2 linked regions of the Variovorax sp. PBL-E5 genome follow. The protein of the gene in region 2 interacts with the protein of the main gene of each other region in a pairwise test. Links are inferred from orthologs where the notes say so. Each region holds a gene or a part of one and is shown on either strand. Other genes may lie near its edges. The genes, in order: WDLP6_RS02270 and WDLP6_RS15815.

Region 1 (14,396 bases), 2.8 Mb from region 2 along the record:
GCTGGCCGGCACCCAGGGCATGCGCAACCACCAGAAGACCGATCGCATGCTGGGCATCGCGCACGCGCTGAAGCTGCCGGTGGTGCTGTTCGCCGAGGGCGGCGGCGGCCGGCCGGGCGACACCGACATGCCGGTGGTCGCCGGCCTGAACAACCACACCTTCAGCCGCTTCGCCGCGCTCTCGGGCCAGGTGCCGGTGGTCGGCATCGCGCATGGGCGCTGCTTCGCGGGCAATGCCGCGCTGCTCGGCTGCGCCGACGTGATCATCGCCACCGAGGCCAGCAACATCGGCATGAGCGGCCCGGCGATGATCGAAGGCGGCGGCCTCGGCCGCTTCGCGCCCGAACAGATCGGGCCGAGCGGCGTGCAGTCGCGCAACGGCGTGATCGACATCCTGGTCAGCGACGAAGCGCAGGCGGTCGACGTGGCGAAGCACTACCTGTCCTACTTCCAGGGCGCGACGCATGAGTGGCAGTGCGCCGACCCGCGCCGGCTGCGCCGTGCCGTGCCCGAGAACCGGCTGCGCGTGTACGACGTGCGCGCTGTGATGCACGACCTGGCCGACAGCGGCTCGCTGCTCGAATTGCGCGCGGGCTTCGGCGCCGGCATCGTGACGGCGCTGGCGCGCATCGAGGGAAAGCCCATCGGCCTGCTGGCCAACAACCCGCATCATCTCGGCGGCGCGATCGATGTCGATGCGGCCGACAAGGCCGCGCGCTTCATGCAGCTGTGCAATGCGCACGGCCTGCCGCTGGTGGCACTGTGCGACACGCCGGGCTTCATGGTCGGCCCCGAGATCGAGGCCCAGGCGCAGGTGCGCCACGTGTGCCGGATGTTCATGGTGGCCTCGCACTTGCGGGTGCCGTATTTCGCGGTGGTGCTGCGCAAGGGCTACGGGCTGGGTGCGCAGGCGATGACGGCCGGCGGCTTCGATGCGCCGGTGTTCACCGTCGCCTGGCCGACCGGAGAGTTCGGTGCCATGGGGCTCGAAGGCGCGGTGCGGCTGGGCTTTCGCAAGGAGCTCGAGGCCGCGGCCGAAGGCGCCGAGCGCGACGCGCTGTTCAAGTCGCTGGTTGCGCAGCAGTATGCGAACGGCGAAGCGATTCCGATGGCCGAGACGCTGGAGATCGATGCCGTGATCGATCCGGCCGACACGCGCGCCTGGCTGGTGCGCGGGCTCGCGTCGTCGGCGCGCATGGCGGCGCAACGGCCGGCGGCAACCTTTGTCGACACTTGGTAACGCGCGCGGGCCGATGTCCGACATGGATCGCGCAGCGCCTTCGTAAACTGATGCGCTTTTGCGCATGAACCTGGTTTCACGATTCTTCAGCCGCGCGGGTGCGGCGGCACTGGCCTGTTGCGCCGGTGCGTTGCTGCTGTTGCCGATGATGGCCGCGCAGGCCGCCGATGTGCGATGGGCGGCGAGCTGGGCCGCGGCGCCGCAGGACTACCAGCAGCTGCCGCCTGCGCTGCGCGCCGCGCCGCCGGAGGCGCTGGCCGCGTCCGGCGCGCAGACCTTGCGCGAGCGCCTGCTGCCGACGCTGGGCGGTCGCCGTGTGCGCATCCGTTTCTCGAACGTGTTCGGCAAGATGCCGCTGCACATCGCCGCCGCGAGCGTGGCGCGCAGCACCGGCGGTGCCGCCGTCTCGCCCGCCACGCTGCGCCAACTGCAATTCGGCGGCCGCACCGACATCACCCTCGCGCCGGGTGCCGAGGCATGGAGCGACGCGGCCCGCCTGAGCCTCGAGCCCGGCCAGGCGGCGGCGGTGAGCTTCGAGGTCGGTGCGCCGACGTCGTTCGCCACAGCGCACCATCTGCCGCCCGATGCGACCTGGATGCTGCCGGGCCGTGCGGTGATGCGGACGTCATGGCGCGATGCGGCGCCCTCGCCATGGAACCATGTCGTCACGGGGCTCGACGTTGCGAGCGCGACGGCGCCGCGCGTGGTCGTCGCCTTCGGCGATTCGATCACCGAAGGCGTGGGCGGCCGGGATGCGCAGGGCCAGCCGGGGTCCTATCCCGATCAGCTCGCGACGCGGCTTCGCGGCCAACCGGGCGGCAGGACCTCCTTCGCGGTGATCAATGCCGGCATCGCCGGCAACCGCCTGCTCGCGGACCGGATCGGCCCCGGCGGCATCGCGCGCTTCGGGCGCGACGTGCTGGGGCAGAGCGGCGTCACGCACGTGCTGATCCTGATCGGCATCAACGACCTGCTCTTCGGCCAGTCGCCTGGCCTGGCCGAAGGCGGCAAGCCCTTGCCGGAGATCCCCGGCGTCGAGCAGATCACTGCAGGACTGCAGCAGTTGATCCGGCAGGCTCGCGACAAGGGCGTGAAGGTGCTGCTGGGCACGCTGCTGCCCTTCAAGGGCATGCCGGCGCCGTACTGGAGCGGAGAGCGCGAGGCGCGCCGGCAGGCGGTGAACCGGTGGATCCGCGGCCGCCAGGATGTGGAAGCGGTGGTCGATTTCGATGCCGCGCTGCGCGACCCGGCCGACCCCGCGGCATTGAACCCGCTGTACGACAGCGGCGATCATCTGCATCCGAGCCATGCCGGCTACGCCGCCATGGCCGGCGCGGTCGATCCGCAGGAGCTGAGGGAATGAGGCGACACAGCTTTACACAAGACTTCGCGCGCGGCTTACATGCGATTCACACGGGCGCGAGAGGATGAAGTCTTCAACCACTCATGAGGAGCATCCTATGAAAAAACTCGCTGTCACCCTGGCCGTCGGAGCCGCATCCCTGTTGTCGGTGGGGGCCGTGGTCGTGCCGACGGCCGCGCAGGCGCAGCCCCTGGTCATCCAGGCGCCGCCGCCGCCGCGCTTCGAGCGCGTTCCACCGCCGCGCCGCGGCTTCGTGTGGGCGCCTGGCCACTACAAGTGGCGTGGCGGACGGCATGTGTGGGTGGGCGGCTTCTGGGTGCCGGCGCGGCCGGGCTACGTCTACCGTGCGCCGGAGTGGCGGCAGCACGGTGGCCGCTGGGAATACTCCGGCGGCCGCTGGGACCGCGACGGCGATGGCGTGCCGGACCGCTATGACCGCAGGCCCAACAATCCCTACCGCCGCTGACGCAGGCACCCCGGCATGAAGAACGCCCGCCCTCATCCGGCGGGCGTTTTCGTTGGGCAGCGAAGACAACGAGACGCCGCACGCGCAGGGCGCGACTGGGCGGGGCCGCGTACCATCGGGGATCGAGAGTCGATCGCGAATTTGCGCTGTATTGACCGGATTCCGGAACGATTCGATAGAATGCCGCCCAGGAGTGATTTGCAACGATGGCTTTGTCCCCGGAACTCGAACGCGCGCCTGACGACAAGAGCAGGATCCAGTCCATCGGCAAGATGATGGACATCCTGGGCTGCTTTTCCACCACCTCGCGCCACCTGACCCTCGGGCAGATCGCCAAATCGGCCGGCGTGCCGCGGCCGACGGCGCACCGGATGCTGTCGGCGCTGCGCGAGATCGGCTTCGTCGAACAGGACGGACGCAACGGAAGCTACAGCCTCGGCATCCGGCTGTTCGAGCTCGGAAGCCTTGCCTTGGCGAACCTCGACCTGCTGCGCGAAGCCAAGCCGTACATGGACCGGCTGTCGCGGCTGTCGGGCGAGTCGGCCCACCTCGGCGTGTTCAACGGCTTCGAAGTCATCGTGGTCGAGCGCGAGGAGCCGGTCGACCGGCCGCTGCGCGGGGTGCAGCCCAGCGAATCGTCGCCGGCCTACTGCACGGGCGTGGGCAAGGCGTTGCTGGCGTTCCAGAAACCGGAGGTCATCGAGCGCGTGATCTCGAACGGCCTGAAGGCCTTCACCACCAACACCATCACCTCGCCCGAGCGCCTGCGCTCGGAACTCGAGGCCATCCGTGCGCGCGGCTATGCCACCGATGATTCCGAGCACCAGCTCTGGACCAACTGTGTCGCGGCCCCGATCCGGAACGCCTCCGGCCACGTGTTCGCCTCGATCAGCGTGACCGGGGCCGCCGATCGAATGACCGCCGATCGCATCGTTCAGCTGGCGCCGGTCGTCGTCCAGACGGCCGACACGATCGCCCGCCAACTGGGTTACGAAATACCGGGCTGACACTGGGCCGAGGCGCTTTCGCGCCTGTCGCCGCGGCCGCCTTCCATCCTGCATCCGCGAGACCTCGCACGGGGGCGCGCGCGTCTGCGCGCCTTCGATCGAAATACGGGAAAACCCTTTGCAGGTCGGACTTTCTTATCGCCTATATTTGTCGAAATGATGTACCGGATTCCGGAATGACATCGACCCGACGAAATCCCTTCGCCCCACTCAAAGGAACTGCGACATGACCCATCCCGCCTCCAGCCTGCGAAGCAAGCTCACCGGCGTTCTGCCTCCCATCACCATGCCCTTCGATGACCAGGGCGACCTCGTGAAGGGCGGCTTGCGCAAGCAGATCGACTTCATCATCGAGCAGGGTTCGCGTGCCGTCGTCGCCGGCGGCAGCACCGGCGAGGGCCATACGCTGACGGCGGCCGAATACGAGATGGTGATGCGCGAAGCCTTCGACGCGACCGCGGGCCGCGTGCCGTTCGTGGCCGGCCTGATCGTCCAGAGCACGCGCGATGCCATCGAGCGCACCAAGAGCCTGAAGGGCCTCGACATCGCGGCGCTGCAGGTCACGCCGGTCCACTACCTCTTCAAGCCCGATGCCGACGCGACCGTCGAGCACTTCCGGGCCATCCATGCGGCGACCGGCATTCCGATCATCATCTACAACGTCATCCCCTGGAACTACCTGAGCGTCGACCTGATGCTGCGCATCATGGAAGAAGTGCCGGGCGTGATCGGCATGAAGCAAAGCGGCGGCGATCTCAAGTCGATCTCCGACCTGCTGCTGCGCTGCAAGCCGGAAAGCCTGGTCCTGTCGGGCGTCGATGCGCTCCTCTATCCCGGCTTCTGTCTCGGCATCCATGGCGCCATCAGCGCGCTGACCAGCGCCGTTCCCGGCGTCGTCGTGGCCATGCAGAGGGCCGTCGAGGCCGGCAACCACGCGCTCGCGAAAGACATCCACTTCAAGCTCAACGCGCTGTGGAACACGCTGCCGCACGACAACCTGCCGGCCTGCGTCAAGTACATCCAGCATCTGCAGGGCGTGCCGATGTTCCAGCCGCGCGCTCCGATGATGCGCGTGACCGAGGCCCAGAAGGCCGCGATCAAGGTCGCTCTCCAGCCGCTGCTGGCTTGAGCTTCCAACGGCGCGGATTCCTTGCGGGAGACACCGGCTTGAAAAAAATCCTCAATCGACCGGACGACTACGTCGACGAGATGCTGGACGGCCTCGTGCTCGCGCACCCGGAGAGCCTGCGGCGCGTCGGGCCCGACGGCCGCGTCCTTGCCCGCGCCGCGGGCGCCCACAAGGGCAAGGTCGGCATCGTCACGGGCGGTGGCTCGGGCCACCTGCCGGTGTTCCTGGGCTATGTCGGCGAGGGCCTTCTCGATGCCTGCGCGGTCGGCAACGTGTTCGCGGGTCCTCGCGCCTCCGACTGCCAGGAGGCGGCACGCGCGGCCGATGGCGGCGCGGGCGTGCTGCAGCTGTACGGCAACTACGGCGGCGACCGGATGAACTTCGACATGGCGCAGGAGCTGCTGGAACTCGAAGGCCTCGACGTGCGCTCCGTGCGCGTGAGCGACGACGTCGCCAGCGCGCCGCTCGCGGAGCGCGCCAAGCGCCGGGGTGTCGCCGGCATGGTCTACGCGTTCAAGATCGCCGGCGCCAGGGCGGCTGCCGGCGCCAGCCTGCACGAGGTGGCGGCCACCGCGGCCAAGGCCGCCGACGCCTGCCGCTCGATCGGCGTGGCATTGACGCCTTGCGTCATCCCGGAGTCGGGCAAAGCCTCGTTCGAGATTGCCGAAGACGAAGTGGAGTTCGGCATGGGCATCCATGGCGAACCCGGCATCTGGCGCGGCAAGCTCAAGTCGGCAGACTCGCTGAGCGCGGAAATGCTCGAGCGCCTGCAGGCCGAACTGAAGCTCGCGCGCGGCGACCGCGTGGCCGTGCTGGTCAACAGCCTTGGTGCGACGCCGCTCGAAGAGCTCTACATCCTGTACCGCCATGTCGCGACCGCGCTCGCGCAGCAGGGCGTGACGCCGGTCATGCCGCTGGTCGGACGCTACGCGACCTCGATGGAAATGGCGGGCGCATCCCTGACGCTGATGCCGCTGGACTCGGAACTCGAGGCGCTGCTGAAGGCGCCGGCCTCGTGCCCGTTCTGGAGCGTGTGATGCCGAGTCCGATCGACCTGCACCAAGGCCTCGCGCGCTGGGCGACCGCGCTGCACCAGTCGACTCACGAGCTCAACGCGCTCGACGGACGGCTCGGCGATGGCGACCTCGGCACGACCCTGGGCAAGTGCGCAGCGAACGTGCGCGAGGCGCTGCCCGCGCTGCCGCAGGACTTCGCCGGCATCTTCAGGTCCTGCGCTGCGGCGTGTGCCAAGGCCTCGGGCTCGAGCTTCGGCACGCTGCTGGCGCTCGCCTTCATGACCGCGTCCAAGCACGTGAGCGGCGTGGAGCGCCTCGACCGTCCCGCGCTCGTGCGCCTGCTCGATGCCGTGACGACGTCGCTCGGCGCGCGTGGCGGCGCGGCCTTCGGGGACAAGACGATGCTCGACAGCATCGACGCCATTGCGCGCGCGCTGGAAGCCGCGCCCGATGGTGCCGAGCTGCGCACGGTGGCCATCGACGCCGCCCGTGAAGCCCTCGACACGTACAGATCGAAACCCAACCGGATCGGCCGCGCCCGCATGTTCGCGGACAAGAGCATCGGCATGGACGACCCGGGGATGGTGGCGATTCACCGGATGACCCAAAGCCTTCAGGCCTGAAGCCTGGCGTATTGAACCAGCGGATCGCGGCGCCATCGCCCGCGCCGCGACATGGAGACAACCAATGAACATGAGCGCAACCGTCGCCGCCGACCGTTCCATGGGCGGCGCGAACGATCGGAATCAGAAGCTGAGAACCGTCGTCGGTTCGAGCCTCATCGGCACGACGATCGAATTCTTCGACTTCTTCATCTACGGGACCGCCGCGGCACTGGTCTTCCCGAAGCTGTTCTTTCCGACCCTGTCGCCGCTGGTCGGGATCCTCGCTGCCTACGCCACGCTGGCGATTCCGTTCCTGACCCGGCCGCTGGGCGCGATCGTGTTCGGCAACTACGGCGACAAGCTGGGTCGCAAGAAGATGCTGATCCTGTCGCTGATGATCATGGGCCTCGCGACCTTCGCGATCGGCCTGGTGCCGACCTACGAATCCATCGGCGTGGCCGCGCCGATCCTGATCATCGTGCTGCGTCTCGTCCAGGGCTTCGCGCTCGGCGGCGAATGGGGCGGGGCGACGACGATGGTGGTCGAATACGCGCCGCCCGCGCGCCGCGGATTCTTCGGCTCCTTCGTGCAGCTGGGCAACGTGCTGGGCCTCTTCATCGCGACCCTGGTCTTCGCGCTGCTGCCCAAGGACACCCTGCTCGACGGCTGGTGGCGGCTTCCTTTCCTGGCCAGCATCCTGATGCTCGGCGTCGGTCTCGTGATCCGCTCGAAGATCGAGGAGACGCCGATCTTCGCGCAGCTGAAGACATCCGAGGTGCGGCGAACGCCCATCGTGGACGTCCTGCGCCACCACAAGAAGGCGGTGCTGCTGGCCATGGGCATGCGGACCGGCGAGATCGTGCTGGGCTGGCTCGTGATCGGCTTCCTGCTCACCTATGCGACGAAGACGGTCGGGTTCAGCTCGAACGACGTGCTCTACGCCATCCTCGGCGCGAGCGGGCTCGGGCTCTTCACCTTCCCCCTGTTCGGCGCGCTGTCCGATCGCATCGGCCGCCGGCCGGTCTACCTGATCGGCGCCGTCATTGCCGCGGTCTTCGCATTTCCGTTCTTCTGGCTGATCGATGCCAAGGTGCCGGCGCTGTTCTTCTTCGCCATCATCTTCGGCTACGCGATCGCGCTGGGTGCCATGTTCTCGGTGCAGCCGGCCTTCTTCTCCGAGGCCTTCGACACCAACGTCCGCTACACGGGCGTGTCGCTGGGCTACCAGCTCGCCAACGTCATCGGCGGGCTGACGCCGATGATCGCGACCTCGCTGGTCGCGGCGGCCGGCGGCAAGTCCTGGCCGATCTCGACCTTTCTGGCCCTCGCATCGCTCATCACGGTCGGCTGCGTGCTGCTGTCGAGGGAAACCTCCGGCAGCTCCCTGGCTTCCCGTGCGGGCCGCGCGTCGAGATGAGCGATATCCCGGGGCAGGGCGGCGACGCCAGCGGCCCGTCTTTCATTGCCTTTGACTCTTTGTGCCCATCACTTCGGAGAATGCCCATGAATACCAGCACCGTCACCTCGCGCGAACCGGGCGCGGCGCAACCGCTTCGTCGAGGCTGCGGCCCGATGGCCAGGCGCTGTGCGCTGATCGGCGCCGCGCTCGTCCTGCCGGGTCTGGCCGCCGCGGAGGACACCGAGCTCTCGTTCTGGACCAACCTCACGACGGCCGCGCAGGCCAATGTGATCCAGAAGCAGGTCAACGATTGCACGGCGGCCACGCCCAACGTCAAGGTGCACTTCGAGACCGTGCCGTTCTCCTCGATGTACACGCGGCTCGTCACCGCGTTGCGCAAGGGCGATCCGCCCAACGTCATGAACACGCTGGAGGGCGCGGTGGCCTTCCTGCAGGCCAAGAACGGCATCGTGCCGGTCACGGATGTCGTCAACGGCCTCGGCCAGGACGACTTCATTCCCGCCTACCTGCATGCCGCCAGCAAGGGCGGCCAGATCTGGGGCGTGCCGGACTGGGCGCTGCACCAGGAGGTCTGGTATCGCAAGGATCTGTTCGCGCAGGCCGGCCTCAAGCCGCCGAAATCCTGGCCCGAGCTGTTGCAGGCAGCCAAGGCGCTCAATCGCGAAGCCAAGGACGGCAAGCCGGCGACCTACGGATTCGCCGTGCCGATGAGCAGCGCGCTGGTCGGGCCGCAGACCTATTTCCAGATCTTCTATTCGGCCGGCGGCACCGTGTTCGATCCGAAGACCGGCGCCTATGTGTTCGACAAGCAGAAGGACATCGCCGTCAAGTCGCTGCAGTTCCTCGTGGATCTCTACAAGGCCGCCTCGCCGCCGTCCAGCGTCGAATGGTCGTGGAACGAATACCGCACCGCCTACGTCAAGGGCCAGGTCGCGATGACCAACGAATGGGGCGCCGTGGTCCAGATGGCCGTCGAACAGAACCCGGACATGCTCAAGCAGATGAGCGTCTTTCCCTTCCCCGGCCCGAGCGCGGACAAGAAGCCGGCGGCGGCGCTCAACGGCGGCTACTACTACGTGGTCGGCAATTCGACGCCGGCCAAGGTGGCGGCTTCGAAGGAACTGCTCAAGTGCCTGTACAAGGTCGATCGCGTCGTCGAGCGCGCGAACACGCGTCCCATCTTCGCGGTGCCTTCGACCAAGAGCGCGTTCAACAGCGCGGGCTACCAGTCCAACGAGATGGTCAAGCGCTTCAAGCCCGAGATGGACACCATCTTCAATGACGTCATGCAGAACTGGTACCGCTACGGCATGGAAGCGGGCCTGAATCCGCTGGCGGGGCAAATCGAGGCGACGACCTTCATCGGCGATGCGCTGCAGAATGCGGCGCTCGGCAAGATCACGGTGGAGAAGGCCGTCGATCAGATGAACGACCAGCTCAAGCAGCAAGTCGCGGCGATGTCGCGCTAACCATGGACGCAGCACGCAAGATGCCGGGCGCGACCCTTGCCAGGAGCTTCCGCGGCCGGGGTGCGCGAACCGGCTTCCTGTTCGCGGCACCCGCGATCCTGTTCCTGCTCGTCTTCGTTGCGTATCCGATCGTGGATGCCATCCGTCTGAGCTTCCTGGAGATCGACTTCGTCACCGGGGCCGAGCGCTTCGTCGGCGTGCAGAACTTCGCCGAGATCTTCCAGTCGCCGAAGCTCGGGACGGTCCTGCTCAATACGCTGGTCTGGTCGCTCGGCTCGCTGGTCGGGCAGTTCGCGCTGGGTCTCGGCGCCGCACTGGTGATCAACCAGGACCTGCCCGGCATGCGCTTCGTGCGCTCGGTGCTGCTGATTCCCTACGTGGTGCCGGTGATCACCGTCGCGCTGTTCTGGCGCTGGATGCTCGACGGCACCTACGGCATCGTCAGCTACGGGCTGCAATCCGCGGCCCTGCTGGCGCCGAACCAGTCGCCGCTGGCCCTGCCGGCGGGCGCGATGACGAGCGTCGTGCTCGCCAACATCTGGCGCGGCTTCTCCTTCGTCATGATCTCCTACTGGGCGGCGCTGCAGAACATTCCCAAGGACCAGTACGAGGCCGCGTCCGTCGACGGCGCCAACTGGTGGCAGCAGTTCCGCTACGTGACGCTGCCGAACCTGGCCGAAGTCACGCGCACGCTGATCGTGCTGCGGGTCATCTGGACCGTCACCTACTTCGACCTGATCTGGCTGATCACGCGCGGCGGACCGGGCGGCTCCACCGAGCATTGGCCGATCTGGATCTACCAGGAGACGATGGGCTTCTTCCGGTTCGGCTATGGCGCGGCCCTGGCCACCACCCTGGCGGCGGGGCTGATGCTGCTCGCCCTGCTCTATCTGCGTTCGACGCGCGAGAAGGTGAACGCATGAGACGCCATCGAAGAATCAGGGCCGGCGTGGTCTATCTCGCCGCGCTCCTGCTGTTGCTGTCGGTGGGCTTTCCGCTGATCTGGATGCTGCTGTCCTCGCTCAAGCCCTCGGCGCAGCTGTTCACCTCGCCGCCGAAGTTCTGGAGCGGCAGCCTGACGCTGGAATGGTATCGGTCGGTCGCGTTCTCGTCGGGAGCGCCGCGCCTGTTCCTCAACAGCTTCCTGGTCGCGATCTGGACCACGGTGATCTGCCTGACGGGCGGCTGCTTGGCCGCCTACAGCGTCACGCGCTTCGACTTTCCCGGCAAGCAGACCTTCATGATCGGCGCGCTGGTGAGCTACGTGTTTCCGGCCATCGTGCTGTTCGTGCCCATCTTCTTCATCCTCAACGCCATCGGCCTGGTCGACACGCTGGCCGGCATCGTGCTGGCCCACACGGTCCTGACCTTTCCGCTGGCCGTCTGGATGCTGCGTTCCTTCTTCCTCGGCATTCCGAAGGAGATCGACGAAGCGGCCTGGGTCGACGGCGCTTCCTACTTGCGGACCTTCATCCTCGTCATTCTTCCGCTGACGCTGCCCGGCATCTTCTCGGTCGGCATCTTCGTCTTCGCGCTGTCGTGGAACGAGTACCTGTTCGCCAGCATCCTCGCCACCTCCGGCATCAACAAGACCATCCCCGTCGGCATCGCCGAATACATCACCTCGTTCGACATCCGCTGGGGGGAGATCATGGCGCTCGGCACGCTGACGACCATTCCGGTGGTCGTCCTCTTTCTCGGCGCGCAGAAATATTTCCTGCGCGGCGTCCTGGCCGGCGCGGTGAAGGGCTAGCGTCGAACACGGCGCAGCCCCGTGCTTCGCCACACCCACAGAATCGGAAAACCATCCATGGCATCAGTAGTGTTCGAAGGCGTCGAAAAGGCCTTCGGCGACACCCGGATCATTCAGGGCATCAGCTTTTCCATCGACGACGGCGAGTTCGTGGTGCTCGTGGGGCCGTCGGGCTGCGGCAAGTCGACGCTGCTGCGCATGCTCGCGGGCCTCGAGGACATCGATGGCGGCAGCATCGCCATCGACGGCCGGACCGTGAACGAGCTCGAGTCGAAGGACCGGGACATCGCGATGGTCTTCCAGAGCTATGCGCTCTATCCGCACATGACCGTCGGCGAGAACATGGCCTTCAGTCTCAAGCTCAGGAAGTTCGATCCGGCGCTGATCGAGGCGCGGGTGTCGAAGGCCGCTGCCATCCTCAACCTCGAACCCTATCTCGCGCGGCGCCCGCGCGAACTCTCGGGCGGGCAGCGCCAGCGCGTCGCGATGGGGCGGGCGATCGTGCGGGATCCGAAGGTGTTCCTGTTCGACGAGCCGCTGTCGAACCTGGATGCCAAGCTGCGGGTGGCGATGCGCGCAGAGATCAAGGCGCTTCATCAGCGGCTGAAGACCACCACGGTCTATGTCACGCACGACCAGATCGAAGCCATGACGATGGCCGACCGGATCGTGGTGATGCAGAACGGACGGATCGAACAGATCGGAACGCCGCTCGCGTTGTACGACGCGCCGGTGAATCTGTTCGTGGCCCAGTTCATCGGCTCTCCCTCCATGAACATCGTCGAAGGCACGATGAGAACCGGTGCCGACCCCTGCGTGGAAGCGGCCGGCGGCGCGCGCTGGCCCGCGCCCGCGGGCACGGGCACGGACGGCCAGCGTGTCGCCTACGGCGTGCGGCCCGAGCACCTGCGCCTCGTCGGCCCGGAACACAGCGGGGCCGTGGCCGGCGAGATCGTGGTGGTCGAGCCGACCGGGTCGGAAACCGAGCTTCACGTGCAGGTCGGCGAGGCGCGGATCGTGATGTCGATCCACGGCCGGCTTGCGGCGCGACCCGGTGACCGGGTCTTCCTGGCCGTCGATGCGCAACTCACCCATGTGTTCGACGTCTCGACCGGCATGCGACTGATCGCGCGCTGAGTCTTCCTTCTTCCACGGTTCGCATCCAGTTTCTCGCACCTCATCCGCCCATGAAGACCATCACCGAAGCCGCCCGCCAGACACCGCTGGTCGAAACCTATGACGTCATCGTTGCCGGTGGCGGAACCGCCGGCGTGATCGCCGCGATCGCGTCGGCGCGCAATGGCGCGCGCACACTGCTCGTCGAGCGCAGCGGCTTCCTGGGCGGACACATCGCATCGCAATTGCTGGAACACAGCGCGGGCTGGTTCGATGCCGCGGGCCGGCGCATCGTCGCCGGGCTTCCGCAGGAACTGGTCGACCGGCTGGTGCGTGCCGGCGCATCGCCCGGCCATGTGCGCGACGACACCGGCTATACGCTGTCGCGCGTGCCGGTCAACCACGAGATGTTCAAGTCGATCGTGACCGGGATGGTCGCGCAGGCGGGTGTCGATCTTCTCTTCTTCTCGCCCGTCGTGGGTGTCCTGAAGGACGATGACAAGGTCTCGGGCCTGATCGTCGAGAACAAGTCGGGGCGCACGGCCTACGGTGCCGACGTGGTGATCGACTGCACCGGCGATGCGGACGTCGCCGAAAGAGCGGGCTGCGCATTCCTGTCGGAGGCCGATGCGCCGACCCAGCCGGTCAGCCTGTTGTTCAAGCTCGGCGGCATCGACCACCAGGCCCTGCTCAAGCACGTCGCCGCCAACGAGCAGGACTTCAAGCTCGGCGTCGCCACGGCCGCTCTGGTCGGCGAGGACCATGTGAATCTCTGGGGATTCGGACCGGAGCTCGCGCGGGCATTCGACGACGGCACGGTGTCCCTGAAGCGAAGCGAACTGCACTACAGCGGCTGGGTGCGCAGCGGCGAGGCGGTGATCAACGTGACGCGCTTCGCGGCCGACGCCACCCGGTCGGAAGCCCTGGCGGAGGCCGAGATCGCGCTGCGCCGCCAGGTGCTCGAGTTCACCGAGTTCTTTCGACGCTACATCCCCGGCGCGCAGAACTGCTTTCTGTCGGCCAGCGCGTCGTGCGTCGGGGTGCGGGAGAGCCGGCGCATCAAGGGCCGCAACATCCTGACCGACAACGACGTCCGGACCGGACGCCGGTTCGAGGATGCCGTTCTTCGCGGCGGCTTCCCGATCGACAGCCACGACCCGAAGGGCGCAAGCCTCGATTCGGCCGAGCATCTGGCGAGCGGCTACGACATACCGCTGTCGGTGCTCGTGCCTGCGGATGTCGACGGGCTGATCGTTGCAGGACGCTGCATCTCGGCGGAGCGCAAGGCGCTGGCGAGTGCGCGCATCTCCGGCACCTGCATGGCCATGGGACAAGCCGCCGGAACGGCGGCTGCGATGGCGTCGCGTCTTGGCAAGCCGTTGCCGGCGCTGGACATCGGCGAGTTGCAGCGCGTGCTGGCCGAGCAGGGCGCGATCCTGCGATGAGCCACGGCGGTCCGCGGGATGCCGCGGCGCCGCGCGCCAGCCGTCAGAAGAAGAGCCGGAATACCAGCGGCATCAGCAGCGCCGCCAGCACCACCTGCAGGCCCAGCGCAAGCCCGGCATAGGCACCCGCATCGGCATCGACGTGCAGCGCACGCGCCGCGCCGATGCCGTGCGCCGCGGTGCCGAGGCCGAAACCGCGCGCCGCGAAGCCCTCAGCATCGGTGCCGATGCGCAGCGCATCGAACAGATACTTGGCCGACAGTGCGCCGACCATGCCGGTGAGCACCGCGAACACGGCCGACAGGGCCGGGATGCCACCGATCTTTTCCGAGATGCCCATGGCCACCGGCGCCGTGACCGACTTGGG
Region 2 (14,488 bases):
TCACGCGCGCCTGCAGGCGGCTCATCTTGCCGACGGCCGCGGCCGCAGCGCCGTCGCTGCGCTCGCCGGCCGTGCGCGGCGCATCGGCATCGTCCACCGGCAGCGACTGGCCATCGTCGGGCACGAAAAGCCCCTGCGCACCCGCCGCGACCTGGTCGAGCAGCTCGCCCTTGAGCCGGTGGCCGATCTCGGCGCCGAGCTGGAAGTAGCTTTCCCACTGCGCCTCGTCGAAGAACTGGTCGGTGGTCGGCTGTTGCGGAAAGAGCGGATTGGCAGCCTTGAAGTTCACCAGGTCGACCGGCAGCGCGGCCGAGACATTGGGCTTGACCAGCACGATCTGCCCCGTGGCGCCGCTGGCGTAGCGCACGTTCGCCATCGCAAGACAGGCCTGGCTGCTGGGCGAAGCGAGGTCGTTGAGCGAACCGAAGGCCTCCCGGTGCGACCACTCGGCGTCCGGTTGCGGTTTCATGAAGGTGATCTCGGCATTGAGGTCGATGCGCGCGCGGCGGATCAGGATCTCGAGGTCGCAGAAGCGGTAGTCCGGATCCGCGCCGCAGTCCGCGATCACGATCAGCGCGGCCTGCTGACGCAGCAGCGCATAGGCGCCGGTGTTCTCGAAATGGCCGCCGTCGCTCAGGTACCAGTTGGCCGAGCTGCTGCCCGGGAAGGCGCCAAAGCATTCGAGCAACAGGAAGCGCGTCTTCATCAGGAGCGTGCTGCCACGCGCGGCGGCGCCGCGCTGCACCATGCCGGCGTCGGCGCTGTCCCACCAATAGCCGAGCCGGAGGCCCGCGAACACCGACAGCGCGGAGATGCCGCGCTTGGTCACGCGGCCCAGGCCCGGCGCGATCGCGGCGCCCGAGATCGCGGTCCAGGCACCGAGCGTGAGCGCGGCCTTGGCACGGGCCTGCAGCCACGCGCCGCCGCCGGCCTGCATCCAGCCGAGCGGACCGATGGTCAGCGGCAGGCCCTTGCGATCGCGATTGAACAGCCGCTCCTTGGAGTCGTGCGTCTGGTTGATGCAGACATTGACCAGATGCACCGGCCCGCCGTGCAGATGCGGCGCATAGTGCAGCTGCGCGATGTCGTCGTGCGCATCGACCTCGCCCACCGGCACCTGCGGCGGTTCGAGCCCCGAGATCTCGTCGGTCGGGCTGGCGCCGAGCCGCCGCGCATTGGCCGCACCGAGGTAGCCGCGCACGATGCGCGCGCGGTAGAACATGTGCAGCGACGAGATGTTGAGAAAGGCGAAGTTGCGCCCCGTGACCAGTGCATAGGAGCCCACGATCACGCCGATGGTCCCGAGCCAGACCCAGCCGCGCGAGAAGTCGAGCCCTTCGGGCGTGAAGACCTGCAGCAACACGGCTGCGTACACCACGCCGATCCACCAGGCCGCAAGGCAGAAGGCCAGCACCAGCCCGAGCAGGCTGGCCAGCGTCAGCAGCACCGTCTTGCCGATGCCGGGCGCCTGGCCCTTCTGCGACAGCAGCGTCGGCAGCACGCCGCGCAGCGCCGCCGCCGCGACCAGCAGCACGGCGCCGTAGGAGATGCGCTGCTGCTGATTGTCGGCCGCCAGCCACCAGGCGCTGCGGTCGAGCAGGCCGAGCAGGCCGATCAGCAGCGCGGTGTTGAGCACCGAGGCCAGCGCATCGGTCAGCTCGTTGCGCAGCTGGCTGGCGTTGCGCTGCCGGCCGCGCCAGAGCCCCCACAGCAAGGCGACGATCCAGCACAGCGCGAAGCCGACGAAGGCCGGCGCGAGCCATTGCGGGCCGCTGTAGTGATGGACCAGTTGCGGACCCACCCAACACGCGCCGGCGCCGAGCGCGCACCACATGCCGACCTGCAGGAACATCGAGGAGGGAGATGGCTTGTCGCGCACCGACCAGTAAGCGCACGCGAGCACCAGCGACGCGATGAAGGGTCCGATCCAGGTGAACCACAGCGTCGGCACCTGCGTGGCCCATTGCACGATCGCAAGCAGCGCCTGCGTGCTGGTGAGTTCGGCGCCGGCGAGCGCCACGTCGGCCTGTGCGCCATCGAGGTCCACCGCGCGGAACACCGCATCCCACAGCAGCAGGTTGGTGGCGGCGAGCACCATGCCGATCAGGCTCGCGGCGATCGCGATCTCGACGTGCGTGCCCAGCAGGTTGCGCAGGTAGAGCGCGGTCGCGAACAGCGTGTCGCGCATGCCGCCCGGGATCAGGTAGCGGCCGTTGGCGCGCAGCCACCAGCCGAAGCGCGAGCGGTCGACATCGCCGAGCGTGCGCTCGATCTCGCGCACCTCGTCGGCCGAGCCGGCATTGGTGCACAGCCGTCCCAGCGCGGCGCCGATGTAGCCGCCGCCGGACACGGTGGAGATCAGGTCGAAGCGCAGCAACTGCCGGCGCGACGCCAGCGCCTTGAGCAGGCCGAGGCAGAAGGTCGCGCTGCGGATGCCACCGCCCGAGAGCGCCAGCCCCCAGGGCCGTCCGCCGTCGTCGCTGCCGTTGAGCGCCATGCGACGGGCGTTCACCAGCTTCTGGATGGTGTCGTCCATGCGGCTCCTCGTGGTTCGGCGTGGAATATTTCACCTTTGGCAGGCGCGATCAATGGGACGAATGGTCTATGCCGGATTCAGTAAGCTCGGCGCGGCGCCTTTGCCCGCTCGATGAATTCGCACGCCATGTCCATGCTGCCCTCCTTCGCCTTCGCACACCGGTGCCTGCGGCCATGCCGGCTGCATGCGGCGCTCGCCGTCGCGGCCTGTGCCCTGCTCGCGGCCTGCGCCGGCCATGGTCCTTGCGACGCATCGCCCTATGCGTCATCGCCGCAGTTCAAGGGCTGCGGTTTCCGCAACCCGCCGAACCCGCAGGCCCTGCCCTCGGCGAGCCCATGGAAGATCTGGCCGAGGTTCCTGTTCGAGACCAAGACCGGCACCATGCCGATCGACCCGATTCCGGTGCACGCGCTCGGCGCCGCACAGCTCGATGCGCTCGATCCGCAAGCCAACCACGTGGCGCGCATCGAGCATTCGTCGAGCCTGCTCAAGCTGCGCGGCAGCTACTGGCTGATCGATCCGATGTTCAGCGAGCGCGCGTCGCCCTTCCAGTGGATCGGGCCCAAGCGCTTCGACGAATCGCCGATCGCACTCGCGCAGCTGCCGGCGATCGAGGGCGTCATCATTTCGCACGACCACTACGACCATCTCGATGCCGCGATCATCGGCTACCTGGCGCAGCGCGCGCAACGCTTCTACGACAGTGGCGACGGCGGCTATTCGCCGAACTTCAGGCAATCGGCGAACGCTTCGGCGGCTTCGACCTGGCGCTGATCGAGAACGGCGCCTACGACAGCCACTGGCCCTCGGTCCACATGACGCCGGAGCAAAGCGTGCAGGCCTTCGAGGACGTGCACGCCCAGGTGCTGCTGCCGGTGCACAACAGCACCTTCGACCTCGCTTTTCATCCGTGGCAGGAGCCGATGGCGCGCATCGCGAAGCTGGCCGAGGACAAGCACATGACTTGCTCCCTCCCCTTCTGGGGGAGGGTTGGGGTGGGGGCTTGCGGGCCTTTGATTTGGCGTTGTGTTTGATGTGAGGCCGGAGCCGGGAATTCGCCCCGGCGGGCGAGTCATTGGCAATTGGCAATTGGCAATTGGCAATTGGCAATTGGCAGCTGGCAGCGTTACTCGATGCCATTTGCGCAGCCGAGCGAAGCGATGGCCCGAGAAACACATATACGCGCCATGGCGCGTTGACCCCAAGCCCCTCTGTGCGCGCCGAAAAGCGAGCACCGCAGGTTGCCCGTAGCGAAGCGGAGGGTCGCGCACAGTGGGGTCGCCTTTCTTTGCTTACTTTCTTTGGCGAGACAAAGAAAGTGAGTCGCCCGCCGGGGCGAACTCCCGGCTCCGGCCTCCGATCAAACGCAGCGCACAGTTCAAAGCCCCGGAAGCCCCCTCCCCAACCCTCCGGGGAGGGAGCAAGACCTCGACAGAGGACCTACGCCGCCCGCTGTATGGCCGCCAAGCGCCATCCGAGTCACAGTCGTCGTCCCGCCGCAGCCCGGCGCCGACAGGACACGCCATGAGCAGCAACCGCTATCCGATCATCTACGTGCGCGGCTACGCGATGACCGCGTCGGAGCGCGACGAGACGGCGGCGGATCCGTTCTGCGGCTTCAATGTCGGCTCGACGGTGTACCGCGCCACGGTCGACAAGAACGCGGCGGCGCAGAAGTTCGTCTTCGAGTCGCCGGTGGTGCGGCTGCTGTCGGAATACGGCTACCAGAACGTCTACCAGAACGGCCTCGACATCCTCGATCCGGACTGGAAGCCGCCGCCGGACGATACCGGCCGCGACGTGGACGGCATCGCATCCACCTCGATCGTCATCTATCGCTACTACGACGCCGGGTCCGCGCTCCTGGGCGACGGCCAGGCGCGCGACGTCAAGACCTACGCGACAGGACTCGGCCAGTTGATCCTGCGCGTGCGCGACCTGGTCTCGCAGCACCCCGGCGCCGGCTTGACGAAGGACGAATTCCGCTGCTACCTCGTCGCGCATTCGATGGGCGGCCTCGTGGTGCGCGCCTTCCTGCAGAACCATGCGCTCGGCACGCCCGAAGCGCGTGCCAGCGTCGACAAGGTGTTCACCTTCGCGACGCCGCACAACGGCATCGACGTTGCCGGCATCAACGTGCCGACCTGGCTCTCGGCCAGCGAGATGAATACCTTCAACCGCGACAAGATGGCCGACTACCTCGACACGTCGGCCGCGGCCGACGGGCGCGTCGACTGCCTGCCCGCCGGCATCCAGCCGTCGCCGGAGCGCTTCTTCTGCATGATCGGCAGCAACCGCGGCGACTACGAAGTGGCGCAAGGCCTGTCGCGCATGTTCGCCGGCCAGGGCAGCGACGGCCTGGTGCGCATCGACAATGCCGCGCTCTGGTACAAGGACGACGCCGGCAAGCTCAAGCCGACGGCGCGCGCGTTCACCTACCGTTCGCACTCCGGCTTCTTCGGCATCGTCAATTCCGAGGAGGCCTACCAGAATCTGGTGCGCTTCCTGTTCGGCGACGTGCGGGTCGACCTGTGGTTCGATGTCGACCAGGTCGCCTTGCCGCCCGACATCCCGAAGGACGCGGACGTCGATGCGCTCTACCAGGTCGAGCTGCTGGCCGCGCCGCGCGGCAAGCGCTGGTACCTGAGCCGGCGCGTCGCCGAGGAGGACTCGCCGGCCTGCCGCACCCACAAGGAACTGACCGACGCCGCGAACCCCGACAACAAGTCGATCTACCTGTCGACCGTGTTCCTCGCCAACCGCGCGAAGGTGGATCCGAACCGGCGCACGCTGGCCTACGCGATGACGCTGGGTGTGCGCGTGCCCGACTACCAGGTCAACAAGAAGTTCTGGCTCGACGGCCACTACGAAGGCAGCTCGCTCTACCGCGACACGCTGATCATCGAGATGGAACCGCCGCCCGAAGGCAGCACCAGCCACCAGTGGAACGTGAAATACGGCTGGCAGACCGACACCGCCGGGCAGGCCTCGCTGCCGATCAGCTATCAGCAGGTGATCGACGGCAAGCTCGAGTTCGTGGTGCCGCTCTCGCAGCAGGGCGCGGCGCTCAGCACGCCGGGCATCACGGGCCGCGTGCGGCTGCAGGTCGGCGCCTGGAGTTGAGCCGGATGCGCGCGTGCTTCAGCGGTGCCTGCGCCGTTCGCGTGCACGCCGCACCTGGCGGCTCTGGCTGGCCGCGGTCGCGGCGCGTTCGCGCTCGGTCTTCTTCTGCTGGCTGCGGCGCGACCACCAGCGCGTCAGCAGAAAGCTGACGAGGCCGAAGCCGAAGGCGACGATGAGGCTGATGAGGGTGGCGTCCACTTGTTCTCCAGAGCGGCCTACTGTACGCGCACGATGCTCGCCGGCTTGAAGCCGAGGTCGGCCGCCTTGCCCTTGCGCGCGCGGGCGGCGCGCGCATTGTTGAGCGTGCGGATCTCCAGCGTCTCCTCGCGTTCCTTGCCGCCGCGGCCGATGCCTTCGATGCGCACGCTGCGCGTGTAGGCCGCGGCGCCTGCGAGCGTGTCCTTGGGATCGAGGTCGATCAGCGTGAGCCCGCGGCCGCCCTTGGGCAGCGCCTTCAGCTCGCCGATCTCGAAGCTCAGGATGCGCCCGCCGGTCGATGCGCAGGCCACGTGCGTCGCCGCCGGCAGCGGCTCGGCGCCGCCCGCGCCGCCGACCAGCGAGGGCCGGCACAGCTGCTCGCCCTCGCCGACGTCGATGAAGGCCTTGCCGCCGCGCTGGCGCGAGACCATGTTCTCGACCGCCGCGATGAAGCCGTAGCCGCCGCTGTTCGACAGCAGCAGGCTGGCGCCGAGCGGGCCGGCGAAATAGTGCGCGACGTGCGTGCCGCTGTCGAGATCGATCAGCGTCGTCACCGGCTGGCCGTCGCCACGGCCGCCCGGCAGCGAGGCCACCGCGACGCTGTAGACGCGCACGCCCTTCTCCTTGGCGGTGCCGAACACCAGCAGCGTGTCGACCGAACGGCATTCGAAGGCGCCGTATAGCGCATCGCCGGACTTGAAGCTGTATTCGGGTGCCGGCGCGCCCGCGGCACGCTCGCTGGCCCAGCCCTTCTGCGTGCGGACCCAGCCCTTCTGCGAGACGATCACCGTAACCGGCTCGTCGACCACGCGCACTTCGGCGACGGCGCGCTTCTCGGCCTGGATCAGCGTGCGGCGCGCGTCTTCGAAGCTCTTGGCATCGGCCTCGATCTCCTTCACCAGCAGGCGGCGCAGCGCCGCGGGGCTGCCAAGGATGTCCTCGAGCTTCTTCTGCTCTTCGCGCAGGCCCTTGAGCTCCTGCTCGATCTTGATGGCCTCCAGGCGCGCCAGCTGGCGCAGCCTGATTTCGAGAATGTCCTCGGCCTGCCGATCGCTGAGCGCGAAGCGCGCGATCAGCGCCGCCTTCGGATCGTCGGCGGCGCGGATGATCGCGATCACCTCGTCGATGTTCAGCAGCACCAGCTGCCGTCCCTCGAGGATGTGGATGCGGTCCTGCACCTTGCCCAGGCGATGCCGCGAGCGCTTTTCGACAGTGATCTCGCGGAAGGCGATCCATTCGTTGAGCATCTGGCGCAGCGATTTCTGCGTCGGCTTGCCGTCGATGCCGACCATTGTCAGGTTGATCGGCGAGGAGGTCTCGAGCGAGGTCTGCGACAGCAAGGTGGTGACGAACTCGTCCTGGCTGATGCGCGAGGTCTTGGGCTCGAACACCAGGCGCACGGCCGCGTCCTTGCTCGATTCGTCGCGCACCACGTCGAGCACCGAGAGCACGGCCGCCTTCAGCTGCGTCTGCTCGGCCGACAGCGCCTTCTTGCCGGTGCGGACCTTGGGGTTGGTGAGTTCCTCGATTTCCTCCAGCACCTTCTGCGTGCTGACGCCGGGCGGCAGTTCGTTGACCACCAGTTGCCACTGGCCGCGCGCGAGGTCCTCGATCTTCCAGCGCGCGCGCACCTTGAGCGAGCCGCGGCCGGTGCGGTAGGCCTCGGCGATGTCGGCGGCGCTGCTGATGATCTGCGCGCCGCCGGGGTAGTCGGGGCCCGGCACCAGGGTCAACAGCTCTTCTTCGCTGAGCTTGCCGTTGGACTTGATCAGCGCCACGCAGGCATCGGCGATCTCGCGCAGGTTGTGGCTCGGGATCTCGGTGGCCAGGCCGACCGCGATGCCGCTGGCGCCGTTGAGCAGCGTGAAGGGCAGCCGCGCGGGCAGCAGGCGCGGCTCTTCGGTCGAGCCGTCGTAGTTGGGGATGAAGTCGACCGTGCCTTCGTCGATCTCGTCGAGCAGGAGGCTGGTGATGCGCGCGAGGCGCGCCTCGGTGTAGCGCATGGCGGCGGCGCCGTCGCCGTCGCGGCTGCCGAAGTTGCCCTGGCCGTCGACCAGCGGATAGCGCTGCGAGAAGTCCTGCGCCATGCGCACCAGCGCGTCGTAGGCGGCCTGGTCGCTGTGCGGATGGAAGCGGCCGAGCACGTCGCCGACCACGCGCGCGCTCTTGACCGGCTTGGCGCCGACGGTGCCGTTGGCGCCGCCGAAGCCCAGGCCCATGCGCGACATCGAATAGAGGATGCGCCGCTGCACCGGCTTCTGGCCGTCGCTGACGTCCGGCAGCGCGCGGCCTTTGACGACGCTGAGCGCGTATTCGAGGTAGGCGGTCTGCGCGTAGTCGGCGAGCGTGAGCGCGCCGTCTTCTTCGGGGCTCTGGAGATCGAGAGGCGGTTGGGAGTCCATGTCTTGGCTGCTTCTTCTTCGGTGTGGGTTCGGTGTCTATTCGGTGATCGGTGTCGAGCGGCCGGGCACGCGCGGCATATAGGGCGAGATCCGGAGTTCCGGCATCGCCGGCATGTCCTGCGGCTCGGCGGGCGGCATGTTGCCGCGCCCGATCGCGCCGCCGATCTGCATGCGGATGCGGCCGGGCGTGCGGCCGCCGCCCAGGGCGACCGAGGGCTTGAGGTAGGCGTAGAGCTGCAGCACGGTCTTCACGTAGTCCTGCGTCTCGCGGTAGTTGGGGATCTTGTTGCCGGCGCGCTGGACTGCGCCCTCGCCCGCGTTGTAGGCGGCGAGCGCGAGCTCGATCTCGCCGGGAAACATCGCGATCAGGTCGTGCAGGTAGCGCGTGCCGGTGGCGATGTTGATGCGCGGATCGAAGAGCTTCTTCTCGATCGTGTTTCGCTTGTCGGCCGACACGCCGTAGCGCTGCGCGGTCGCCGGCAGCACCTGCATGAGGCCGAGCGCGCCCTTGGGCGAGACCGCCTGCGCATCGAAGCCCGACTCGGTGGCGACCAGCGCCTGCAGCAGTTCGTAGTCGATCGCATGCTTGCGCGAGGCGTCTCGCAGCGCGGCCTTGGCCACCTTGTAGCTGGGCGATGCCTCGAACAGCGACATCAGGGTCTGCGAGGCCTTCGGCACCTTGCCGCCGATCGCACCCCGGCGCGCGAGCGGCCCGATGCCATCGGCCGTGTCGAAACTCTGGCCGCCGCGAAAGAAGATCTGGTAGCGCGCGTCGAGCTTCTCGGAGGCGAAATGAGCCACGCCCTTGTCATCGATGTAGCCGTAGATGTCGGCCGCATGGACACCCATCGAGCAGGCCACCAGCAGCCACGCCACGATCCACCGGATGTGCCGCCTCAGGCTGCCGGACCACGAGTTCTTCATGCGCTTCGAGCCATGGACAGGATCAGGAACCCGACCGTCGGCGATCGAACTCGTCGATGAAAAGGCGCAGGCCCGTGTCGACGTAGGACATCTTGAGCGCGTCGAGCACGAGCAGATCGCGCTGCAGATGCGCGGGCCAGAGCGGATCCGGCAACGCGCTGAAATCGCAGGCCACGGTATTCCAGTCCTCGACACACAGGAGGAAGCTCGCAATCCGCTCCTGGAGGAATGCCTTGAACTGGTAGATGTTGGCCGCAGGGTTGTGAGCGGTGAAGGTCACGAGATGACGCGCCAGCGGGTGGCCCGGATCCTCCGCGATGCGAAACAGGGCCTCGCCGACCTCGAACCACCGCCGCCAGAAACGAGGCGTGGCCACGAAGTAGTTGCAGAACACCGTGGTGCGCGTACTCATGACGAGTTGCCGCAGATCGACGCGCCATCCCGCGGCATCGAAAAAGGCCTGCGACACCGGCAGCAAGCCGGGATGAAAGCGCTCGCCCTGCTCGAAGACATTGCGGAAATAGCAGGCCGCGCCCCACACCGGAGAAAACAGGTAGACGTCCGCGCGGGAAGCCGTGCCGTCCCCGACGAACTGCCGCACCGCCTCGGCACTCAACCCCGTCTTGGTCCTGAACTTCGGCGAAAAGAAACCGTAGAGATCGTTCTCGTTCAGGACGCTGCCCAGAAAGAAGCGCCGGATGCTCCAGTACTCGAACCAGTCGGGCCGGGCGTTCGCCAGATTGTCCATCGGGACGAAGCCGGGATCGAGCGCGGCCCGGGTCGCTTCGTCGTAGAAGATCTGATGAAGGTGAATCTGCCGCAGGGGGGGCGCAAGCGCTTTCACAGCGAGGTCTCTCTCAGTACACGCCGAGCACGTTCACGCGCTGATAGTGCTCATGGAACGCCGCCTGAAGGCGCCGAGCCTGCGCCTGGGTCTGCTCGTCGACCTGCAGCCCGACACCGAAGAAGTACAGGTCGTGCGCGCTCAGATCCTGGAAGAAGGCCCAGACCGAAAACCAGGCGTCGTGGTTGACGATGCCGGCGAAGTCCGCGGCTGCAAGATTGCAGTAGTAGTTTTGCCCCTGACCGTGCGTCAGCGGCGAATCGAAAGGCAGGAACTCGGCGGTGCCGTGCTGGCGGCGCCCGTGGGTGGCGCAGGTCATGATGACGAGCCCGTCGCCCTTCACCATCCGCAGCATGTTGAGCCAGGTCTTCTTCCAGCCGGGGTTGTGCTCCATGGCCTCGCAGGAGATCAGCACGTCGGCGCAGTTGGCCGCCCCGCCGTAATCTTCGCCACGACAGACCAGATCGACGTCGTTGCCCTCGCCGACATCGAGCCCCACGTAGTTGCAGCCCGAGAAGAACTCGCGCACCGAGCCGTTGATGTTCAAGCTGCCAACCTCGATCACGCTCTTGCCCTGGAAGAAGCCGGGCAAGTGCTGACTCACGCTGTTGACGAAAAACCGCTGCTGTTGATGTGACACGATCCTCTCCCCTTCCATGGTTATCCGGCCCCCGCGCGCCCCGTCCGTCGACGCGGAGCGGGCCGCCGCGCCGTTCACCGGACGCCGCTCTGAATGGGTCTTGCCTTCAGACGTCGATCTCGACGTCGTCGGCCCTGAGCTCCATCAGCTCGCGCCGCGCCGCGGCTTCGCCCTTGCCCATCAGCTTGGTGATCTCGCCCTGGGTGCCGGTGACATCGAAGCGGCCCAGCCGGACCTGCAGCAGGCGCCGCGTGTCCGGGTTGAGCGTAGTTTCCCACAGCTGTTCGGCGCTCATTTCGCCCAGGCCCTTGAAGCGGCTGATGCTCCAGGCGCCTTCGCGCACGCCGTCCTTGCGCAGCTTGTCGAGGATGGCGGTGAGTTCGCCTTCGTCGAGCGCATAGACCTTGGCCGCCGGCTTCTTGCCGCGTGCCGGCGCATCGACACGGAACAATGGCGGCTTTGCGACATACACGTGGCCGGCGTCTATCAATTTCGGAAAGTGGCGGAAGAAGAGCGTGAGCAGCAGCACCTGGATGTGCGAGCCGTCGACGTCGGCATCGCTCAGGATGCAGACCTTGCCGTAGCGCAGGCCGGACATGTCGGGCGTGTCGTCGGGGCCGTGCGGATCGACGCCGATGGCCACCGAGATGTCGTGGATCTCGGTGTTGGCGAACAGGCGGTCGCGCTCGACCTCCCAGGTGTTGAGCACCTTGCCGCGCAGCGGCAGGATGGCTTGGCTTTCCTTGTCGCGGCCCATCTTGGCGCTGCCGCCGGCCGAGTCGCCCTCGACCAGGAAGACCTCGTTGTGCGCGATGTCCTTGCTCTCGCAATCGGTCAGCTTGCCGGGCAGCACGGCGACGCCGGAGCCCTTGCGCTTCTCGACCTTCTGCCCGGCCTTCTGCCGCGTCTGCGCGGCCTTGATGGCCAGCTCGGCGAGCTTGCGGCCGTAGTCGACATGCTGGTTGAGCCACAGCTCGAGCGCCGGCCGCACGAAGCTGGACACCAGCCGCACCGCGTCGCGCGAATTCAGGCGCTCCTTGATCTGGCCCTGGAACTGCGGATCGAGCACCTTGGCCGAGAGCACGTACGAGGCGCGCGCGAACACGTCCTCGGGCAGCAGCTTGACGCCCTTGGGCAGGAGCGAATGCAGCTCGATGAAGCTCTTCACGGCATTGAACAGGCCATCGCGCAGCCCGCTCTCGTGCGTGCCGCCGGCGCTGGTCGGGATCAGGTTGACGTAGCTCTCGCGCACCGGCTGGCCGTCTTCGGTGAAGGCCACGCACCACTCGGCGCCCTCGCCCTCGGCAAAGTTGTCGGCATTGCGGTCGGCATGGCCGGCACCTTCGAACAGCGGGATCACCGGATCGCCGTTGAGCGTCTGCATCAGGTAGTCGCGCAGGCCGCCCTTGTAGAGCCAGGTCTGGGTTTCCTTGGTCTTCTCGATCACCAGCGTCACGGTGACGCCCGGCATCAGCACTGCCTTGCTGCGCAGCAGGTGCGTGAGTTCGTGGATCGGCAGCACCGGCGACTCGAAGTATTTCGGATCGGGCCACGCGCGCACCGTGGTGCCCTGCCTGCGGTCGCGCGGACCATCGCCGTTGGCGGCGCTCGCGCTTTCCTGCGGGCGGATCTTGAGCTTCTCGATCACGTCGCCGCCCGAGAATGCGAGCCGCGCCACCGAGCCTTCGCGGTACGTGATCACCTCGAGCCGCTTGGACAGCGCATTGGTCACCGAAACACCAACGCCGTGCAGCCCGCCCGAGAAGCTGTAGGCACCGCCCGAGCCCTTGTCGAACTTGCCGCCCGCATGCAGCCGCGTGTAGACCAGCTCGATCACCGGCGCCTTCTCTTCCGGATGCAGGCCGAAGGGAATGCCGCGGCCGTCGTCCTCGATGCCGACCGAGCCGTCGGTGTGCATCGTGACCTTGATCTTCTTGCCGTAGCCGGCGAGCGCTTCGTCGGCCGCGTTGTCGATCACTTCCTGGATGAGGTGCAGCGGGTTTTCGGTGCGGGTGTACATGCCCGGACGCTGCTTGACGGGCTCGAGGCCCTTGAGGACGCGAATCGATGCCTCTGCGTAACTGCCTGGTTCCTTGCTTGCCATGGCGCGGGATTCTAGGCGCTGCCCTTGGAGGCCCCCGGATCGCGCGATGCCTGCCGCAGGCGGGCGGCATCCCGCTTCATGGCCGCGAGCAGCGCCTCGACGCCGAGCGCGAAGGTCGCGTCCCAGTGTGCCGGCTTGAAGTACGGTGCGACGCCGACGAGCTGCGGACATTCGCGCACGACGAACTCGTCGCTCACCGGCTCGGCCGCCGAGGGGCCCTTGGCATAGCCCGCGCTTTCGTCGAGCCCGGCGCCCGTGATGTAGTAGCCGATAGCGCGGAAGTAGCGCGCGGCGGTTTCGGCGTCCGGCACCACCGCGCTGATCAGCACCAGGATGGATTCGATGAAGCGCACGCCCGTCGGCGTGTTGAGGCGATGCACCGCGACCAGCGGAAAGAGCGCAGGAAAGCGGCTTGCCATCGCCCGGTAATCGTAGATGCTGCGGCGGACACGGTCGATCGGCGACAGGCCGGGAGGCGGCGGCTCGATCGAGCGCAGCGCATGGTCGACCATCGCATCGAGCAGATGCTGCTTGCTGGGGAAATGATGGTAGAGGCTCATGGCCTCCCGGCCCAGCCGCTGGCCGACCTTGCGCATGCTGAGTGCGGCCAGCCCGTCGGCCTCGACCTCGTCGAGCGCGGCCTGCACGATGCGTTCGGGCGACAACGGCAGCGCTGCCGCGCGCCTTGGGTTCCGGCTTGTCTTCATGCTTGAAATCTTACATCGTAAGGGATAGACTTCGAGCAGCCTTACGCCGTAAGAAGAAGTGCTCCATGGAAGCTGTCGACCTGGTCGGCCTGCTGGTGCCGACGACTTATCTCGTGCTGCTGGCGATCGAGGCCCGCTGGCCGGCCCGGCGTTTTCCTGCGCGACGCGGCTGGCGCTGGCTGGGCGTGGGCTTCCTGGTATTGATCGGCACCACGGGCGCGGTGGTGCCGATGCTGCTGCCACTCGACTGGATGGCCGCGCATCGCTGGATGGACGGCACGCCGCTCGGCGTGGTCGGCGGCACCGCGGTCGGCTGGCTGGTGCTGTCCGGCCTGGCTTTCGCCTGGCACCGCGCCTCGCATGCGATCTCGCCGCTCTGGCGCTTCGGCCACCAGATGCACCACAGCCCGCAGCGCATCGACATTTCCGGCTCGGCGCTGTTCCATCCGGCCGAGATGGTGGTGCAGGTGCTGATCCAGCTGTTCGCCACGGTGATCGTGCTCGGCCTCGATCCGCTGGCGGCCGCGCTGGTCGGCTACGTCGCGGCCTTCCACGGCATGTTCCAGCACTGGAACGTGCGCACGCCGCAATGGCTGGGCTATGTCATCCAGCGGCCCGAAGCGCATTGCGTGCACCACCGCCGCGGGCTGCATGCCTGCAATTACGGCGACCTGCCCTGGTGGGATCTTCTGTTCGGGAGCTTTCGCAATCCACGCGATTTCGACGGCGACTGCGGCTTCGAGGCGCCCGCCGACCGCAGCCTGGGCGCGATGCTGGCCTGGCGCGACGTGAACGCGCCGCTGTACGGCACGGCCAGCCGGGGCGCGGCGAACTGAAACCGTCGCGCGAGCGGCCGGCGGCGAACGCATCAAAGCCGGCCGAAAATTTCAACAATCGCCGCCGCGAGCGATCCCGTCCGCGGCACCGCTTTTGGGTACATTGCACGGGATGTCTTCATCCCCCGCCCGCCCTTCTCTCGGCCTCGTGCAGGTCCTGTTCTGCGGCGCCAT

What was found.
Region 1: the proteins of WDLP6_RS15815 (region 2) and WDLP6_RS02270 interact in binary tests that used the Escherichia coli proteins (3 or more experiments, as listed by UniProt). The link is inferred for Variovorax sp. PBL-E5 from one-to-one orthologs.

Annotation. Positions count from the first base shown.
Region 1 is NZ_LR594671.1:459,173-473,568, forward strand. The notes cover bases 4,381-7,242. They hold WDLP6_RS02270 (dihydroxyacetone kinase subunit DhaK), read left to right. Parts: upstream 4,381-5,243; coding sequence 5,244-6,242; downstream 6,243-7,242. Other genes in these bases: WDLP6_RS02265 (dihydrodipicolinate synthase family protein), read left to right, coding at 4,381-5,205; WDLP6_RS02275 (DAK2 domain-containing protein), read left to right, coding at 6,242-6,844; WDLP6_RS02280 (MFS transporter), read left to right, coding at 6,909-7,242. Also shown: WDLP6_RS02245 (carboxyl transferase domain-containing protein), read left to right, coding at 1-1,240; WDLP6_RS02250 (SGNH/GDSL hydrolase family protein), read left to right, coding at 1,305-2,603; WDLP6_RS02255 (YXWGXW repeat-containing protein), read left to right, coding at 2,701-3,069; WDLP6_RS02260 (IclR family transcriptional regulator), read left to right, coding at 3,276-4,076; more of WDLP6_RS02265, read left to right, coding at 4,303-4,380; more of WDLP6_RS02280, read left to right, coding at 7,243-8,243; WDLP6_RS02285 (ABC transporter substrate-binding protein), read left to right, coding at 8,330-9,715; WDLP6_RS02290 (carbohydrate ABC transporter permease), read left to right, coding at 9,718-10,638; WDLP6_RS02295 (carbohydrate ABC transporter permease), read left to right, coding at 10,635-11,468; WDLP6_RS02300 (ABC transporter ATP-binding protein), read left to right, coding at 11,526-12,605; WDLP6_RS02305 (FAD-dependent oxidoreductase), read left to right, coding at 12,656-14,029; WDLP6_RS02310 (LrgB family protein), read right to left, coding at 14,073-14,396. UniProt on the Escherichia coli protein: Dihydroxyacetone binding subunit of the dihydroxyacetone kinase, which is responsible for the phosphoenolpyruvate (PEP)-dependent phosphorylation of dihydroxyacetone via a phosphoryl group transfer from DhaL-ATP.
Region 2 is NZ_LR594671.1:3,253,998-3,268,485, forward strand. The notes cover bases 10,273-13,226. They hold WDLP6_RS15815 (DNA topoisomerase IV subunit B), read right to left. Parts: upstream 12,772-13,226; coding sequence 10,774-12,771; downstream 10,273-10,773. Other genes in these bases: WDLP6_RS15810 (class I SAM-dependent methyltransferase), read right to left, coding at 10,273-10,667; WDLP6_RS15820 (TetR/AcrR family transcriptional regulator), read right to left, coding at 12,783-13,226. In the rest of the region: WDLP6_RS15775 (patatin-like phospholipase family protein), read right to left, coding at 1-2,536; WDLP6_RS15780 (MBL fold metallo-hydrolase), read left to right, coding at 2,663-3,310; WDLP6_RS35110 (MBL fold metallo-hydrolase), read left to right, coding at 3,310-3,570; WDLP6_RS15785 (hypothetical protein), read left to right, coding at 4,061-5,659; WDLP6_RS15790 (hypothetical protein), read right to left, coding at 5,678-5,857; parC (DNA topoisomerase IV subunit A), read right to left, coding at 5,875-8,259; WDLP6_RS15800 (lytic transglycosylase domain-containing protein), read right to left, coding at 8,296-9,183; WDLP6_RS15805 (hypothetical protein), read right to left, coding at 9,206-10,027; more of WDLP6_RS15810, read right to left, coding at 10,041-10,272; more of WDLP6_RS15820, read right to left, coding at 13,227-13,478; WDLP6_RS15825 (sterol desaturase family protein), read left to right, coding at 13,544-14,314; WDLP6_RS15830 (MFS transporter), read left to right, coding at 14,427-14,488. UniProt on the Escherichia coli protein: Topoisomerase IV is essential for chromosome segregation; it is the principal protein responsible for decatenating newly replicated chromosomes. It relaxes supercoiled DNA.